DNA from 4 places in the Caldalkalibacillus uzonensis genome. Region 1 is predicted to be linked to each of the others. Evidence: predicted binding sites of a transcription regulator. Region 1 holds the regulator's gene; each other region holds the start of a gene.
What was found. Region 1 encodes LexA, which represses DNA repair genes until DNA is damaged. Its sites were predicted from a motif close to CGAACATATGTTCG; they were not measured.

Region 1 (2,185 bases):
GAAAATTTAGAACCTACATTGGACGTCAATGATGACGGTGGCTACTTTGACTTGGCACCCCTTGATCTGGGTGAAAACTGCCGCCGGGATATTGTATTGACCCTGGAAAAAATGGGCTTTGAAATAGAAGCTTCTCACCACGAAGTGGCGCCAGGCCAGCACGAAATTGACTTTAAATATGCTGATGCTGTGACAGCTGCAGATTACATCCAAACTTTTAAATTAGTGGTTAAAACAATCGCCAGGAAACACGGTTTGCACGCCACTTTTATGCCCAAACCCATCTATGGTATTAACGGGTCTGGCATGCACTGCCATCTGTCCTTATTCCGCGGCAATGAGAATGCCTTTTATGACGAAAACGATCCATTGGGTTTAAGTGAAACTGCAAAGCATTTTTTGGCTGGGCTCTTAAAACACGCCAAAGCATTCGCTGCCATTACCAATCCGACTGTCAACTCATATAAACGTTTGGTTCCTGGCTATGAGGCGCCGTGCTACATTGCCTGGTCTGCCAAAAACCGCAGCCCGTTGATTCGTATTCCTGCTTCACGCGGATTGAGCACCCGTGTGGAATTGCGTAATCCTGACCCTGCTGCCAATCCGTACTTAGCGCTGGCGGCCATGCTTGCCGCTGGTTTGGACGGTATCAAGAACAAGCTGCCTTTACCAGAGGCCACAGACCGTAATATTTATGTCATGAATGAACAAGATCGTGCTGAAGCGGGTATTGAAAGCTTACCATCCACATTAAAAGAAGCGATTGATGAGCTGAAACAAGATGAAGTGATCGTCAATGCATTGGGTGAACATGCTTTTACACACTTTGTTGAGGCCAAAGAAATCGAATGGGATATGTTCAGAACTCAAGTCCATCCTTGGGAAAGAGATCAATACATGACCCAATATTAACAATGAAGGGGAACAGCCAGTGCTGTTCCCCTCATCGTTTTGCGGTTTATTTAGTGAATATGGCGAAAAACCCCGATTACTTTACCCAAGATGGTCACGTCTTTAAGGATGATGGGCTCCAGTGCAGCGTTTTCCGGCTGTAGGCGGATCACATTTTTCTCTTTGAAAAACCGTTTTACAGTAGCCTCATCTTCCTCAGTCATAGCCACGACAATATCGCCGTTGTCAGCATAATTTTGTTTGCGGACAATGACATAGTCCCGGTCATAGATACCCGCTTCAATCATACTGTCACCCTGGACAACGAGCATAAACAACTCACTGGGGTCAGTGGCAAATTTATCTGGCAGTGGAAAATATTCTTCAATATTTTCCACTGCTGTGATGGGTTGTCCCGCTGTGACTTTCCCGATCACCGGCACATAAGTGGTGCTAATCGATTCGGGTTGAGGCTGGGTGCGCATGTCATCGTCCAAAACTTCAATGGCTCTGGGTTTGGTGGGATTACGGCGTATATATCCCTTTTTCTCGAGCCGGGACAAGTGACCATGGACAGTAGAGCTGGAAGCCAATCCTACTGCTTCACCGATTTCACGGACTGATGGAGGATACCCTTTTTCCCGCACTTCCTTTTTAATAAAATCCAGGATCAGCTTTTGGCGTTTGGATAATGTGGACATCAATTTTCACCTCAATACCAAGAAATAAAATGCACACAAGAAAACTGGACGAATGAAGATGGTAAGTTTTAACTATGTATACTTATGAGATATTATATCAAATGTAAGGGACGAATACAAACGTAAGTTCGAGTGATGTGGATTATCGATTGACGAAATCATTTAAAAGTATTACTGTAATAATATGGACATTCTTAAGCAAAGGGGATCGATATGCTATCCAAGGCAAAACTAGACCGGATTAACCAGTTGGCACAAAAAGCAAAGCAAAAAGGGCTAACAGCAGAGGAGAAGGAAGAGCAAGCTCAGCTGCGCCAAGAATATATCCAGTCCTTCCGTTCTTCATTCAAAAGTAATTTAATGGGTTTAAAAGTGATTGACCCAACAGGAAGAGATGTAACACCAGATAAGTTGAAAAAAGAACAACAGAGATATAAAAAACAACATTAAATCAAAGGAGTGGCAACAGACAAAATGAATAGAGAAAGCAGACGGAAGTTGCTCTTTTTCACCGCTTGTATGATGGTACTGGTCTTGGCTGCCTGTGGCCAGGGAACAATCGATACGCAAACGGGAGCAGGAGATGCAGAAGA
Region 2 (2,185 bases), on a different contig from region 1:
TACCCCTCCTTGCTTTAATAGATGCACGTAGAGTATTCCAATTATAGCAGACTCACTTCAAATAGTCAAATTATTTTGTCTATTTAAGAAGGGTCTCATGCTGATCCTCCGCTCCGAGAGACATTTTTGTTGTGTAAACAAGCCTTGAATGCTAAGATGTTAGCAGAGCTGGATTCTGTGGTAGCGTAAGGAGTGAGTTCGAGTGAGTCAAAGTGCTTATATTCGTCTGGTCAAGGAATCCACCGTGACCTCAGCCGATTTAGACGATGTGAAACAAAAATTGGACCATTACATAAGCATGACGTCAAAAACCGGCCAACAACTTGGTTGGAATTATGCGGAAGCCGCTTTTCCTTATACCATTGTGGAAAAGCCGGAGGGAAAAGGCAAATGGTTTTACCTGAAAGGCAACAATCCTGAGCTGTATAAATATATGATCGTCGGCGTTGGCTCAGAAACCGTCACAGTTGAAGAGAGCGGCCAGGAAAGAGAGGAACACTACATCCAAGTTGTGTTGCCGGACGGGGCCACCCACGGCGATAAATCAAAAGCCAATGAGTTTTGCAAATATCTGGCTAAAGCCTATCAAGCCAAGTTGCAGCTATTTAACGGACGCACCATGTATTATTATCCCCGTAAACCCTAACCTGTCCCACTGATCCTCATTGGTTTAAGCCCCGGATCCTTACTATCATTTTTCGGGGCTTCGTGCTTCCTTTTTCCCAATCTGATGTGTTGCTCTCCCTCCTTTTCCCACTTCTATTTTTTCTTTTTTTGCTATATAATAGAACATATGTTCTAGTTATGCATCCTATTCTTTGCGCTGCTGAACGGAGGATAGCCAGCATGAACAAAGCAAGTAGCAAGATGTCCCGGGAGCAGGTCATTTTTCTGGTCGATGTGCAATCTTTCTTTGCCAGCATTGAAAAAACAGCGGATCCCTCGCTGCAGCATAAACCGATTGTGGTGGCCGGAGATCCAGAGCGGCGCAGCGGGGTGATCCTGGCCGCCTGCCCCCTGGCCAAACAGTGGGGGATTGAAACAGCAGAAGCATTGTGGGAAGCCCAGCAAAAATGTCCCTCTGTCACTGTGGTCAAACCTCATATGCAAAAGTACATTGATATCTCAGTGCAGATCACCACCATCTTGCAAAGTTTCACTGACCTGGTTGAACCGTACAGCATCGACGAACAGTTTATGGATGTGACACCCACCTTACATTTATTTGGTGGTGAACCCTGGGATGTAGCCAGCCTTTTGCAACACAAGATCCAGCAGGAAGTAGGCGTCTATGTCCGCATCGGCATTGGCCCCAATAAAGTGCTAGCCAAAATGGCCTGCGATAATTTTGCCAAGAAAAACAAAGCAGGTATCGCCCAGATCAGCCATGACACACTGCCAACCACGTTGTGGCCTCTTCCGGTCCGCGCCCTGTTTGGCGTGGGCAGCCGCATAAGCCGCCACTTGGAACGCATGGGTATCCGCACCATCGGCCAATTGGCTCAAACCCCCGTGGAGCGTCTCTCCCAAAAATGGGGCATTAATGGAGAACGGCTGTGGTTAACGGCCAACGGCATTGATCACTCCCCTGTGTCTCCCCGCTCCCATGACGAACAAAAGGCCATCGGTCATCATATGACCCTGCCCCGGGATTATGAAACCATAGAACAGATCAAAGTGATTTTATTGGAATTAAGTGAAGAGGTAGGCCGCCGGGCCCGCCTAAAAGGATATGTGGGTGATACCGTTTCCGTGGGTGTGCGCGGGGCCCGCTTTGATTTTCCCACCGGCTTTCACCGCCAGATTAAATTGCCCCAAAAAACCAACTATGGACTGGATGTGTTTAAAGCCGCTTTTAATCTGTTTCGCACCCATTGGGACGGGGAACCGATTCGCAGTGCCGGCGTGACGCTGTCCGGATTGGAATCTGATCACTGCCGGCAGCTCAGTTTGTTTGACACCACACTGAAAAAAGAACGTTTAAGCCAAGCCATGGATCATATTAAACATAAATACGGGGCCGCCGCCATTTTGCGTGCCGCCTCCCTTACTGCAGCAGGCCAGGCCCGGGACCGGGCCAAAAAAATAGGAGGGCATTACAAATAACCTTAAAAAATGACATTTGTTTTACACTTTGGTGACGTTTCGTTTACAAATGGCACGCTGTCACACAATTGTGACACAA
Region 3 (2,185 bases), on a different contig from region 1:
TGTTAATTCTTCACTTTCCCATCCGTTAAAGACTTCTCACCGCGCATTAACACCCGAGCAGCAGGACAAGCTGGGGATCACCATGGGTTTGATCCGTTTGTCTGTGGGAATTGAAGAGGTGGAGGAGCTGATCGCTGATGTGGAACAAGCGTTAGAAGCCATGAATGATTAAAGGGTGTCCAATCAGGACGGCTTTTTTCTTTTGGGAAAAATAGGATATTCCTTCCGGTATGCTTGGTGTGACTCTTTTACAAACTATATTTAGATTGAAGTAAAAAAGGCAGATACACATAAGGAAGGAGTTCTAGTATGAAGCACAGCAAAAGGTTTATCATGGTGCTGTTTTGTTTTATACTTATTTCTCACCTGGCCTGCGTTCAGTCTGCCGGTGCAGATAGTTGGTCCAACAAAGCCATTCACTGGGGATTTAAAAAAAGTACAGATCACCAACCTCCGTCAGCAGAAAAAGAGTGGGATCAGCTGTTAGAGCAGTATGGTGGCTTTTACTTGGGCGATACCTCCAAACGGGAGGTTTATCTGACCTTTGATAACGGTTATGAGAACGGGTATACGGCCCGCATTTTGGACGTGCTCAAAGAGAAACAGGTCCCAGCCGCTTTTTTCGTCACTGGCCACTATTTGAAAGATCAGCCTGACTTAGTCAAACGCATGGTGAAAGAAGGGCATATTGTGGGCAACCACAGCTGGTCCCATCCAGATATGACCCAGGTCAGCGATGACCGGCTGATCAAAGAGCTGGTCCGTGTGGAGCAAGAATTTGAACGGATCACGGGAGTTAAGGGGATGAACTACCTCCGCCCGCCCCGGGGGATCTTTAGTGAACGCACCCTCGCCCTTTCCCAAAAGCTGGGCTATCGCAACGTGTTCTGGTCCCTCGCCTTTGTCGATTGGCAAATTGACAGGCAGCGGGGCTGGCGCTATGCCTATGACAATATTATGCAGCAGATTCATCCCGGAGCTGTTGTGTTGCTGCACACTGTTTCAAGGGACAATGCGGAAGCACTGCCCCGGGTTATCGATGATTTGCGGGCACAGGGCTATGAATTTAAAAGTTTGGATGATCTGGTGATGGACAGTTTATGGGATGCATATAACGTAAAGTGAGCGGCTCTTGAACAGAGCCGTTTTTTGTTGCAGGAATATTTTACTAGGTCATGACTCATTGCATAAAGAACACATGTTTGCATATAATGGGAACAAAGTTTCTCTTTAAGGGAGGAAGCAGTGATGAAACCGAACAAAATTACGCCAGGGTCCAATCTGATGTGGGAATCAAGTCGCTGGATGCTTCCCGAACATAAGGAAGCTTTGCAGAAGTTAAAACAAGAACAAAGTCGCCAAAAAAGACCGGTTCTAGATGAGCAGCAAGTGGAAGAGATTAATGATAAGTTACGGCAATCATTGCAATTCCATCTGCCAGTGACGGTTTGTTTATTTGGAGAATTTAAAAACCGGGAAGTGAAAGGCGTGGTGAAGAGAATCAATCCCGCGCTCGGACAGGTGAAGCTCGTCAATGATCAGGAGGAGGAATGGCTCTCCTTTCAAGACATTTTTGATGTCAGCATTGAAGATGATTGGGAATGACGTACTGGTGAAAGCAGTGGAGGACACATCACCTTTTCATATGCGTTAAAAGGCCTGCATCGTTCGGAACCACAGGCCTAGTCTGTTTTTCTTATTTTTATAATTTTTAAAAATATAATACGCACATATAAAATTTTCCTTTATAATCAACAATACAGCTATCGTTTTGAATAAGGAGAAATAAAAAGACAGGTGATCCTGATCTTGGACTCCCTGTCTTTTTAGTGGATATGTTGTTCAACTGGAAGAATGGGATTGATGATTTTTTAAATCACGGAGCAATTGGCGCAGTTCTTTGATCTCGTTGCGCAGTTGCTTAATCTCTTCATCTGAAACCGAGTGGTCGGCAGAGACACGCTGATGAGGTTGTTGCTCCTCTTCTGCTTCCTCCGTTTCAGCCCGTTCCACATTACTGACAATGACCCCGACAAACAGGTTAAAAATAACGAACGTTCCTACTAGGATAAAAGTAACAAAGTAGATCCAGGACCAGAATACTTCAGCCATAATGGGACGCATCACCCCGCTGGCCCAAGACTCCAGGGTAACAACCTGGAACAACGTGATCAGCGAGAGGTGT
Region 4 (2,185 bases), on a different contig from region 1:
TGTTAATCTCTTGCCGTCAAGGCATGTTCCACTTTGATACAGCGGTCCATAATGCAAGTGATGCCATTGGCTTGACAGATCTCATAAGCTTCTTCACTGACAAGACCCAGTTGGGCCCAAAAGACATCCGGTTTTATTTTAGCTGCTTCCCTGGCTACCTCAGGTAAAAATTCACTTCTTCTGAACACATTAACAATATCTACGTGGCCCTCAATCTCTGTTAATGAACGGACAGCCTTTACACCCAGGATTTCATCGGCATGAGGATTGACGGGGATAATTTCGTAACCAGCCTTTTGCATCGCTTCCGACACCATGTAGGATGTCTTTTCAGGATTGGTTGACAGCCCAACAACAGCGATTCGCTTGCTTCTTTTCAAGATGTCTCTTATTTCAGCACGAGTGGGGTTTTTAAAAGCCAATCTGCTCACTCCTTTGTTTTATATCATTATCTTCATTGTACTCTTTCCCACTCGGATATGGTAGTTAAGTCTACCCTATACTTTGTCATCCTCTTGCTTGGCCAATTGTTCAATCTCTTCCTGCTCCACCCCTGTAGCCTTAACCACATCTTCCAGACTCATGCCCATCTTCAGCAAGCGCTTAGCAATCTCAAGCTGGGCTTCTGTCCGGCCCCGCTGCAAACCTTGTTGCAGACCTTTTTCCATTCCCTTTTTCTCCCATGAATTCATCAGCTCCATCACTTTCACCTCCTCTTCTTCTGGCATATCGTGAATCGCTTTCATAAAGTCCACAAAGAAGGTCTCGATCAGTTGCTTAAACAAGCGGTCGTGATCGGTATATGAGCTGTTTTCTTCTCTCACATGCCATCTTTGAGGCAAATGTGCTAGCGTCGGCTGGTACTGATCAGTGTCACTCCTCGACTGAATTTTTTGATATTATAGCACAAGTTTCTCATTATATCAGACGTATGTTCGATATTTTAATAGCCTGTGGACGACTTTTTGATGTGAGTGATCCAGTCTCCTTTTCGATCATCATTGATGAACATGCTTTTTGGGGTGTCCCCAACTACTTTTTGGTACACCCCTCTACAATCTCATGATCATTTAAAGTTTAGTTTGTATCTACACAGAGCAATTCACGCGGGTAATGGTTTAACCGTTCTACTCCTGTTTCTGTCACAACCACAATATCTTCTATGCGCACCCCAAATTGATCTGTCAAATAAATACCAGGCTCAACACTAACAACCATTCCCTCTTCTAGTAGTTGATCATTATTAGCCGTAAGAAAGGGCTCCTCATGAACTTCAATTCCCAGTCCATGACCTGTCCGATGTGTAAAATAAGGGCCATATCCCGCTTTTGTAATAATCTCCCGGGCAATGCGGTCAATTTCTTGCATAGGAATGCCAGGCTTGATTGCTTGTACTGCTTCTTCCTGAGCTTGTTGCACAATCCGATATACTGTTCTCATCTCTGCAGCAGGCTCTCCGACACAAATCGTCCTGGTTATATCCGAGCAATAATAATCTTTTATTCCTCCCATATCAATCACAACCATATCTCCGCGCTGAATCACTGTATCATCTGATTGATGATGGGGAATGGCGCCATTTTTACCTGTAGCTAAAATGGGGTTAAAAGATAGTTTGTCAACACCTTTAGCTTTAAACAGGGATTTGATTTGCTCGACGACCTCTGTTTCCTTTAGTCCCGGCCTAATAAACTGAATGACTTCAGACATCACTTCATCGGCAACTTGACCTGATTTTCTGAGCAGTTCGATCTCTACCTCATCTTTTCTTAATCGCAGTTGGCCAATCAGCTGGGTGCTCTTAACAAATGAAACATCTCTTTTTAACCCCATTAGTTCAATCAAATTGCCTGAAGGCCACTGATTATCTATCGCAATTGTTCCGGTATGAGGAAGATGTTGGGCCAGGATTTCAATGGCTGGTTCGCCATCTTTCCAAAAAATCGTGTCAACTTGTGAAGGAGGTGAAACTTCCTGTTCAGACATTTCATGGACAATCATTTTCGGTTGCTCTGTTCTTGAAATGACAATCGCTTGAAGCCGTTCGTGGGAATCTAGCCATGTGCCGCTAAAATAATAAACATTGGGGGAAGAGGTCACGACCAAAGCGTCAATCTGAGTTTCTCCTAATAGTTGTTTGGCCTTCTCCAGCCTTGTCAGGAAAACATTCATGTTGATCAACTCC

Region 2: J2S00_RS09370 (DNA polymerase IV) is a predicted target of LexA. The motif match lies at 787-800, and genes of this name have one in related genera.
Region 3: J2S00_RS10465 (YolD-like family protein) is a predicted target of LexA. The motif match lies at 1,192-1,205, and genes of this name have one in related genera.
Region 4: J2S00_RS07535 (Rpn/YhgA-type helix-turn-helix domain-containing protein) is a predicted target of LexA. The motif match lies at 925-938, and genes of this name have one in related genera.

What each region holds. Positions count from the first base shown of each region.
Region 1 is NZ_JAUSUQ010000001.1:147,222-149,406, forward strand. Features, by position in the region: gene glnA (type I glutamate--ammonia ligase) at 1-912, shown strand, start outside; gene lexA (transcriptional repressor LexA) at 963-1,592, opposite strand; gene J2S00_RS00740 (DUF896 domain-containing protein) at 1,806-2,042, shown strand; gene J2S00_RS00745 (GerMN domain-containing protein) at 2,067-2,185, shown strand, end outside.
Region 2 is NZ_JAUSUQ010000006.1:91,668-93,852, reverse strand. Features, by position in the region: gene J2S00_RS09375 (DUF1885 family protein) at 203-646, shown strand; gene J2S00_RS09370 (DNA polymerase IV) at 847-2,106, shown strand.
Region 3 is NZ_JAUSUQ010000007.1:89,694-91,878, forward strand. Features, by position in the region: gene J2S00_RS10455 (trans-sulfuration enzyme family protein) at 1-172, shown strand, start outside; gene pdaA (delta-lactam-biosynthetic de-N-acetylase) at 334-1,125, shown strand; gene J2S00_RS10465 (YolD-like family protein) at 1,249-1,605, shown strand; gene J2S00_RS10470 (ion transporter) at 1,843-2,185, opposite strand, start outside.
Region 4 is NZ_JAUSUQ010000004.1:285,420-287,604, forward strand. Features, by position in the region: gene J2S00_RS07530 (CoA-binding protein) at 3-422, opposite strand; gene J2S00_RS07535 (Rpn/YhgA-type helix-turn-helix domain-containing protein) at 498-842, opposite strand; gene J2S00_RS07540 (M24 family metallopeptidase) at 1,078-2,172, opposite strand.